DNA from 2 places in the Kocuria rhizosphaerae genome. Region 2 is predicted to be linked to the other one. Evidence: riboswitches for the same ligand, from Rfam matches in the RefSeq annotation. Region 2 holds a riboswitch; the other holds the start of a gene.

Region 1 (4,410 bases), on a different contig from region 2:
TCGTCGGGCAGGAACGGCACGAGGTGCTCGGCCACCGCCACCGGGCCCACGCCGGGGCCCCCGCCGCCGTGCGGGATGCAGAAGGTCTTGTGCAGGTTCAGGTGCGAGACGTCCCCGCCGAAGCGCCCGGGACGGGCCAGGCCCATGAGGGCGTTGAGGTTGGCGCCGTCCACGTAGACCTGTCCCCCGGCGTCGTGCACGGCCGCGCACACGTCGGTCACCTGCGCCTCGAACACGCCGTGCGTGGAGGGGTAGGTGATCATGATGCCGGCGAGCTCGTCCCCCACGGCCTCGATCTTCGCGGCCAGGTCGTCCATGTCCACGGAGCCGTCGCCGGCGGTGGCCACGACCACGACCTTGAGGTCGGCGAGGACCGCGGAGGCGGCGTTGGTCCCGTGGGCCGAGGACGGGATGAGGATGGTCTTGCGCTGCCGGTCCCCGCGCGAGAGGTGGTAGCGGCGGATGGCCAGCAGCCCGGCGAGCTCGCCCTGGGAGCCGGCGTTGGGCTGGACGGAGACCGCGGTGTAGCCGGTGATCTCCGCGAGCCAGGACTCGAGCTGCCCGACGAGCTCCCGCCACCCCTCCGTCTGGTCCTCGGGGGCCAGCGGGTGGATCGAGGCGAACTCCGGCCAGCTGATGGGCTCCATCTCGGCGGCGGCGTTGAGCTTCATGGTGCACGAGCCCAGCGGGATCATGGTGCGGTCGAGCGCGAGGTCCTTGTCCGCGAGGGCGCGCAGCCACCGCATCATCGCGGTCTCGGACCGGTGGGTGGTGAACACCGGGTGGGTGAGGTAGTCGTCCGTGCGCAGCAGCTCGGCCGGCAGCTCACCGGCGGCGGCCCCGGCCTCCGGCGACGAGGCCCCGAACGCGGCGAGGACCGCGTCGACGTCGTCCTCGTCGTGCGGCTCGCCCACGGACACGGAGACGTGGTCCGCGTCGGCCCGGCGCACGTTGATCCCCCGCTCGGCGGCCGCGGCCACGACCTCGTCGGCGCGGCCGGGGACCTCGGCCAGGACGGTGTCGAAGAACCGGTCGTGGACCACGGTGGTCCCGGCCGCCGCGAGTCCCGCGGCCAGGCGGGCGGCGAGCCCGTGCACCCGCTCGGCGATCGCGCGCAGCCCCTCCGGACCGTGGTAGGCGGCGTAGGCGCCCGCGACGATGGCCAGCAGCGCCTGCGCCGTGCAGATGTTGGAGGTCGCCTTCTCCCGGCGGATGTGCTGCTCACGGGTCTGCAGGGCCAGCCGGTAGGCGGGCCGGCCCGAGGAGTCCACCGAGACCCCGACCAGCCGGCCGGGCAGATTGCGCTCCAGCCCCTTGCGGCAGGCGATGAACGCGGCGTGCGGCCCGCCGAAGAAGAGGGGGACGCCGAAACGCTGGGCCGAGCCCACGGCGATGTCCGCGCCCTGCTCGCCGGGGGGCCGCAGCAGGGTCAGGGCCAGCAGGTCGGTGGACACCGTGACGAAGGCCCCGCGCGCACGGGCCTGCTCCACGAGGTCCTCCAGGGACGCCACGTCGCCGTCGACGCCCACCTGGGCGAGGACGACCCCGAAGGCGTCGCCCTCGGGCAGGCCCTCCGTGAGGTCGGCGACGACCAGCTCCACGCCCACGGCCCGGCAGCGTCCGCGCAGCACCGCGAGCGTCTGCGGCAGGCTCCGGGAGTCCACGACGACCCGCCGGCTCGTGGACCTGCGGTTGGACCGCTGCATCATGAGCACCGCCTCGGCCACCGCGGTCGCCTCGTCGAGCAGGGACGCGTTGGCGAGGTCGAGGCCGGTGAGGTCCATGACCGCGTTCTGGAAGGTCAGCAGCGCCTCGAGCCGGCCCTGGGAGATCTCGGGCTGGTACGGGGTGTAGGACGTGTACCAGGCCGGGTTCTCGAGGATGTTGCGGCGCAGCGCGGGCGGGGTGACGGTGTCGGCGTAGCCCTGGCCGATCATCTGCGTCATGACCCGGTTCTTGGCGGCCGTGCGGCGCAGGGCCGTCAGGGCCTCGTGCTCGGACAGCGGTGCCGGCAGGTCCAGGGGACGGTCCGTGGCGATCGTCGCCGGCACGGCGCGGGCGACGAGCTCGTCGAGGTCGGCCGCGCCGACGGTCTCGAGCATCGTCCGGGTCTCGGCCGCGTCCGGGCCGAGGTGACGTGGAAGGAAGGACAAGGTCAGCTCCTCGTGGTTCGAGGGCCCGGGGGGCCCGTCCGACCTCCCCGCTCTGTTCGTCGACCTGAGAGTTTTCGCCGGTCCCCGCGCGGGGGCCGGCCTGCACCGCCGGTGGCCCTCCGCCCCGGCCGGCGGCCGCGGGTCGATGAGCCTCTTCAGAGTGGCCTGGTCGCAGCGGTACTGGGGCCTGAGAGATTCTCGGGGAGGATTTGCTCCTTCGGCGCCGGCCGCCGCCCGGGACCGGGTCGGCGTCGGACTCTCCCGCTGCGCGTGGACGGCCAATGTGGTTGTGCCCCCCAGTCTCCCACACCCGCCCGGGTCCGCACACCGCTCCCCCGTCCCGCGGTGGCCCGCGACGCCCCGGGCCGCACCCTCCCGGAACGGGACGAGGCCCCGGACGCGGTGCGTCCGGGGCCTCGCGGGACCGTCCGGGCGGACGGTCCCGAGGGTCCTACTTGAGGGTGACGGTGGCGCCGGCGCCCTCGAGGGCCTCCTTGGCCTTGTCCGCGGCCTCCTTGTTGGCGCCCTCGAGGACGGCCTTGGGGGCCGAGTCGACGAGGTCCTTGGCCTCCTTGAGGCCGAGGGAGGTCAGCGCGCGGACCTCCTTGATGACCTGGATCTTCTTCTCGCCGGCGGCCTCGAGGACGACGTCGAACTCGGTCTGCTCCTCGGCCTCCTCGGCGGCACCGGCGGCCGGGGCCGCGGCACCGGCCACGGCCACCGGGGCGGCGGCAGTGACGTCGAAGGTCTCCTCGAAGGCCTTCACGAACTCGGAGAGCTCGATGAGGGAGAGCTCCTTGAACGCGTCGATCAGTTCCTCGGTGCTGAGCTTGGCCATGGTTGTGGCTCCTTTTCGATGTGGTGACCCGGCCGGTCTGGTCGGCGCGGGACGGTCTGGTTCCGTGGGAAGAATTCGCCTCGCGGCGGGTGCTGGCTAGGCGCCCTGCTCCTCGACCTTCGCGCGCAGCGCCTCGGCGGTGCGCACGGTCTTGGACAGCGGCGCCTGGAACAGCGCGGCGGCCTTGGACAGGGACGCCTTCGCGGCGCCCGCGACCTTGGCGAGCAGCACCTCGCGGGACTCGAGGTCCGCGAGCCGCTGGATCTCTGCCGCGCTGAGCGCCTTGCCCTCGAGGTAGCCGCCCTTCAGGACGAGCTGCGGGTGGGCCTTCGAGAAGTCGCGCAGGTTCTTGGCGGCCTCGACGGGATCACCCGAGATGAAGGCGATGGCGCTCGGGCCCGAGAGGTGGTCGTCGAACGCGTCGATGCCCAGATCCCTGGCCGCGATCGCGGTCAGCGTGTTCTTCACCACGGCGTATTCGGCGTTCTCACCGAGCGAGCGGCGCAGCTCCTTGAGCTGGGCCACGGTGAGACCGCGGTACTCAGTCAGGACAGCGGCGTCCGAGTTGGAGAACAGCTCCTTCAACTCGGCGACCGCGGCTGCCTTTTCCGGGTTCGCCATGGTACTCCTTCCGGTCTTCGATGCCGGGCGCTGCCTGGAAGGATCCGCACACGGAAAAAGCCCCGCGCAGATGCCCGGGGCTCGACGGCACGCTCCGTGCAGGACGGCGCGTGCTCGCTGTGCTGGTTCACCTGCGCTGGCCGTTCCTGGCGGAACTCTTACGGCTGCTCCCCCGCGCCCTGGGGCACCGAAACGGTGCCCGGGAGGCATGGAGGACCACGACCGGCGGTCTTTGGTGCTCCCCAGGGTACCCGAGCGCCGGCCGGTCGCCAAATCGCGCGCCGCACCGGGCCCCGGCCGTCCCGCCGGGACTCAGACGGGCGAGAGCTCCCGGGACCAGACCCCGCTGCGCCCCACGACCCGGAAGCCGAGCCGGCTGTTGACCCGGCTCATCCGGTCGTCGCCGCTGTGGCTCCACGAGTACACGGTCCGCACACTGGGAGCCGCCTGCGCGAGCTGCTCCAGGTTGGCGAGCTTGAGCTGGGTGGCCAGCCACCGTCGGCGGTGCTCGCGCAGGACCAGGGTCTCGTCCTGCATCCCGATGGCCGGGTCCTCGCCCGCCAGGACGATCTCCGTCATCCCCACGAGCCGCCCGGTGGCCTCGTGCTCGGCGACGGCGACCAGGGACAGGTTCCCGGCCTCGGCGCGCAGCTGCTCGGTCCGGCGCACGCGTTCGGGGTCCCACGCCTCGGTCTCGGCGGCGACCGGTGGCAGGAAGGTGTCGGCGGCCATCCGCGAGTGCAGGACCGCGAGCTCGTCGAGCCACCGTTCCGGCGCCGAACCGCTCCAGGTGTGCAC
Region 2 (4,410 bases):
ACCAGGGAGAGCTTGGGAACCGACGGCGCCTCCCGGGTCGCCTCCTCCACGGTGGCGGTGATGCCCGCCAGCACGGAGGCCTGGGCTCGCACCGACTCGATCCTGGCCAGCAACGCCGGATCGGCATCCACCTGGGCCGGCACCTCGAGGCCCGTCAGGCCCAGGTCCTCCCAGCGGACGAACACCAGCGGATTGGCCGCGTCGACGATGGAGACGGGAATCGTCCCCAGCCCCGGCAGGGTCAGCTCGTCGACCACGGAGCCCGTGGGGAGCAGCCTCCCGGTCACGGCCCCGCCGGGGCTCACGAAGTCCATCTGCACCCTGGACGCGCGTCCGGGGACACCCGCGAGCTCGAAGTCGCCGATGGGGTCGAAGCGCCCGTTCCTCGTCGGGACGTGGGCGACGATGACCTTGTTCGTGTTGAGGTTGAGGAACCTCACGAGCGTCACGGGGTCGGTGGCCTCCACCAGTCCCTCGTCGACGGCGAAGGGCCCGACAGCCGAGGAGATGTTCCCGCAGTTGCTGCGGCGGTCCACCAGCGGCTGGTCCAGGCTCACCTGCCCGAACTCGTAGGTGACGTCGACGCCGTACGCCGTGCCGTCGCCGATGATCGCCACCTTGCTCGTCGTGGACACCGCACCACCGAGTCCGTCGATCTGCCGACGATAGGGATCGGGGCTGCCCATGGCCGCCAGGATGAACGCGTCACGCAGGGCGGGGTCCACCGGCAGGTCCTTCTCGTGGAAGAACAGTGCCTTGCTGGTCCCGCCGCGCATCACGACCGCTGGAATGTGCATAGATCAACCTCTCCGAACTGCCCGACCTCGTGGTGAGATCTCCGACACACTCAGTCTCAGGGGGGTCGAAAGGTTAAGCAAGATCACACTTCTGTACAGCTACTGAAGCTATACTTCAATCATGATCAAACCCTCCAGCACAGAACGCGTCCTGCTGCTCGCCGACGTGGCCTCCTTCGGCACGATGACTCTCGCCGCCGAGGCTCTCGGCTACTCGGTGTCCGCCATCTCCCAACAGCTCCGGAAGCTCGAGACCGAGGCCGGGCAGCCTTTACTCCAGCGCCACAGTCGCGGCATCGTGTTAACCGATGCCGGACAAGCGGTGGTCAAGCACGCCGAGCAGATCCGCGGCCGCCTCGTGTCCCTGCAGTACTCGCTGGACGACATCGCCGGCCTCCGGGCCGGGACCCTGCGCATGGGGACGTTCCCCACGGCCGGCTCCTCGCTGGTGCCCTTGGCCATCAGCAAGTTCGCGCGCGAGCATCCCCTGATCGAGCTGTCGGTACGGAGCACCCGGCGTGACGCCCTGCTGAAGATGCTCTCGACCCGGGACATCTCGATGAGTCTCCTGTGGGACTACCAGTGGTCCCGCCTGGAGGTCCCGGAGGTCGACGTGCAGCATCTGCTCCACGATCCGACCGACCTCGTCGTCTCCCTGTCGCACCCGCTCGCCTCGCGCGAATCGGTCGCGATGTCCGAACTGCTCGACGAGATGTGGGTCGTGCGCACGGGCGAACACCCGATGATCGAGGTGCTCGTCCGGGCCGCCAACTCCATCGGGTTCCAGCCTCGCGTGGCCTACGAGGCGAACGACTACCAGGAGGCCCAGGCCATGGTCGCCGTCGGGGTGGGCGTCGCGCTCGTCCCGCGTCTCGCGCTGACGGTGCTGCGCGACGACGTGCGCGTCATCCCGCTCTCGGGGGAGGTTCCGCAGCGGCGGATCCTCCTGGCGCGGATGAAGGACAGTCAGCCCACGGCGGCGGAGGCCGCCATGACGACGATGTTCGAGGACGCGGCGCGCCGCCTCAGCGCTCGCGGGCCCAAGCGGAGCTCCAGCGCCCGGTGACATCTGGGCACCCCGGGACCGGTGGCACAATCTCGGGACGCGGTCGCCACTGTACGCCCAGGCTTGCCGGCAGGCTCGCCGAAGTGCGAGGTGTGGACAGCCGCGTGTGAGCCGGGCTACCCTTGAGAAAGCCAATGAATCGTGGTGGGAGAGTCCCGCCCACCGGCGGGCGCCGTAGGAGCAATTCCTCCCCAGGAAACTCTCAGGCCCCTGTACCACCACGGTTCGGCAACTCTGGAAAGCAGCCCGGCGCCCGGCGCCGGACTCACCGACGGTGCAAGCGGCCCTCCGGCCGCGGAATCTCTCAGGTCCCAGACAGAGCGGGGAGGAACTCGAACCGATCCACGCCGACCTGGCGTGCAGCCCCCGGGAGTTCCTCATGACGATCCAGCCCACGACCACGTCCCCGACGACGGTCTTCGCCGACCGGCACATCGGTGCCCGTCCCGACGACGCCCAGCGCATGCTCGACCGCGTGGGCTACACCGACCTCGACGCCCTGGCCGACGCCGCCGTGCCCGCCGACATCCGTCAGCGCACCCCGCTGCAGCTGCCCGAGGCGCTCAGCGAGCAGGAGGTGCTGGAGCAGCTGCGCGCCTACGCGAGCCGCAACACCACCGCCGTGCAGATGATCGGCCAGGGCTACTACGACACCCACACGCCCCCGGTGATCCTGCGCAACGTGCTGGAGTCCCCGGGCTGGTACACCGCCTACACCCCCTACCAGGCCGAGATCTCCCAGGGACGCCTTGAGGCGCTGCTGAACTTCCAGACCATGGTCGCCGACCTCACGGCGCTGCCCGTGGCCAACGCCTCGCTGCTGGACGAGGCGACCGCGGTCGTCGAGGCGGTGCTGCTGATGCGCCGGGCCAACAAGGCCCGCGGCAACGGCGCGATCGTGCTGGACGCCGACGCCCTGCCGCAGACCCTCGCCGTGGTGCGGGCCCGCGCCGAGGCGCTGGGCTTCGCCGTGCAGGTCGCCGACCTGAGGTCCGGTCTGCCCGAGGGCGAGATCACCGGCGTGGTCCTGCAGCAGCCCGGGGTCTCCGGGCGGGTCACCGACCACGCCGCGGTGATCGCCGAGGCCAAGGAGCGCGGGGCGATGGTCACGGTCGCCGCCGACCTGCTGGCCCTGACCCTCATCACCCCGCCCGGCGAGCAGGGCGCGGACATCGCGGTGGGCTCCTCCCAGCGCTTCGGGGTCCCCCTGTTCTTCGGCGGTCCGCACGCGGCCTACATGGCGGTGCGCCCCGGCCTGGAGCGCAACCTGCCCGGCCGCCTCGTGGGCGTCTCCAAGGACCCGACGGGACGGGCGGCCTACCGCCTGGCCCTGCAGACGCGCGAGCAGCACATCCGCCGCGAGAAGGCCACGTCCAACATCTGCACCGCCCAGGCGCTGCTGGCCGTCGTGGCCGGCATGTACGCCGTCCACCACGGCCCCGAGGGGCTGCGGGCCATCGCCGGCCGCGTGCACGACCACGCCCGGACCCTGGCCACCGTCCTGGACCGGGCCGGTCTCGACCTGGTCTCCGGCCACTTCTTCGACACGCTGACCGTGCGGGTGACCGGCCAGGCCGGGAAGGTCGTCCGCGCGGCCGAGGGCCGCGGCGTGAACCTGCGGTTCGTCGACGCCGACCACGTCGGCATCTCCTGCGACGAGGCGACCAGGCCCGAGCACCTCGTGCTCGTCGCCGAGGCCTTCGGGGTCCAGGAGGCGCCCGCGCAGGTCGCCGCCGGACCCCGCGGCTTCGAGCTCGACGAGGAGCTGCGGCGCAGCTCGGAGTTCCTCACCCACCCGGTGTTCTCCGCCCACCGCTCCGAGACGCAGATGCTGCGCTACCTGACGCGCCTGGAGAACCGGGACCTGGCCCTGGACCGGACGATGATCCCGCTGGGCTCCTGCACCATGAAGCTCAACGCCACGGCCGAGATGGCCGCCATCAGCTGGCCCGAGTTCGCCTCGATCCACCCGCTGGCTCCGGCCCACCAGACCACCGGCTGGCGCGCGCTGATCGCCGACCTGGAGAGCCGCCTGGAGGAGATCACCGGCTACGCCGCCGTGTCCCTCCAGCCCAACGCCGGCTCCCAGGGCGAGCTGTCCGGCCTGCTGGCCATCCGCGACTACCACCGCTCCCGCGGCGAGGGGCAGCGCACCGTCTGCCTCATCCCGGCGTCGGCCCACGGCACCAACGCCGCCTCCGCGGTCCTGGCCGGCATGCAGGTCGTCGTCGTGAGGACGGCCGCGGACGGGACGATCGACCACGCGGACCTCGACGCCAAGATCGAGGCCCACCACGACCGGCTGGCCGCCATCATGGTCACCTACCCGTCCACCCACGGGGTCTACGACGCCGACGTGCGCCAGGTCTGCGACGCCGTCCACGCCGCCGGCGGGCAGGTGTACATCGACGGGGCCAACCTCAACGCCCTGGTCGGCCTGGCCCAGCCCGGGAAGTTCGGCGGGGACGTGTCCCACCTGAACCTGCACAAGACCTTCTGCATCCCGCACGGCGGCGGCGGACCCGGCGTCGGGCCCGTGGCGGTGGC

What was found. A riboswitch is a leader RNA that binds a small molecule or an ion and turns the genes downstream of it on or off. The one in region 2 is predicted to bind glycine.
Region 1: another riboswitch for glycine. It lies ahead of gcvP (aminomethyl-transferring glycine dehydrogenase); the one in region 2 lies ahead of gcvP (aminomethyl-transferring glycine dehydrogenase).

Annotation. Positions count from the first base shown of each region.
Region 1 covers NZ_JBISWL010000037.1:6,570-10,979, reverse strand. Annotated here, with positions in the region: gene gcvP (aminomethyl-transferring glycine dehydrogenase) at 1-2,153, opposite strand, end outside; glycine riboswitch at 2,319-2,427, opposite strand; gene rplL (50S ribosomal protein L7/L12) at 2,605-2,991, opposite strand; gene rplJ (50S ribosomal protein L10) at 3,088-3,612, opposite strand; gene ACH9EU_RS04535 (GNAT family N-acetyltransferase) at 3,925-4,410, opposite strand, start outside.
Region 2 covers NZ_JBISWL010000032.1:66,686-71,095, forward strand. Annotated here, with positions in the region: gene ACH9EU_RS04140 (2-methylaconitate cis-trans isomerase PrpF family protein) at 1-797, opposite strand, end outside; gene ACH9EU_RS04145 (LysR substrate-binding domain-containing protein) at 919-1,863, shown strand; glycine riboswitch at 1,999-2,091, shown strand; gene gcvP (aminomethyl-transferring glycine dehydrogenase) at 2,243-4,410, shown strand, end outside.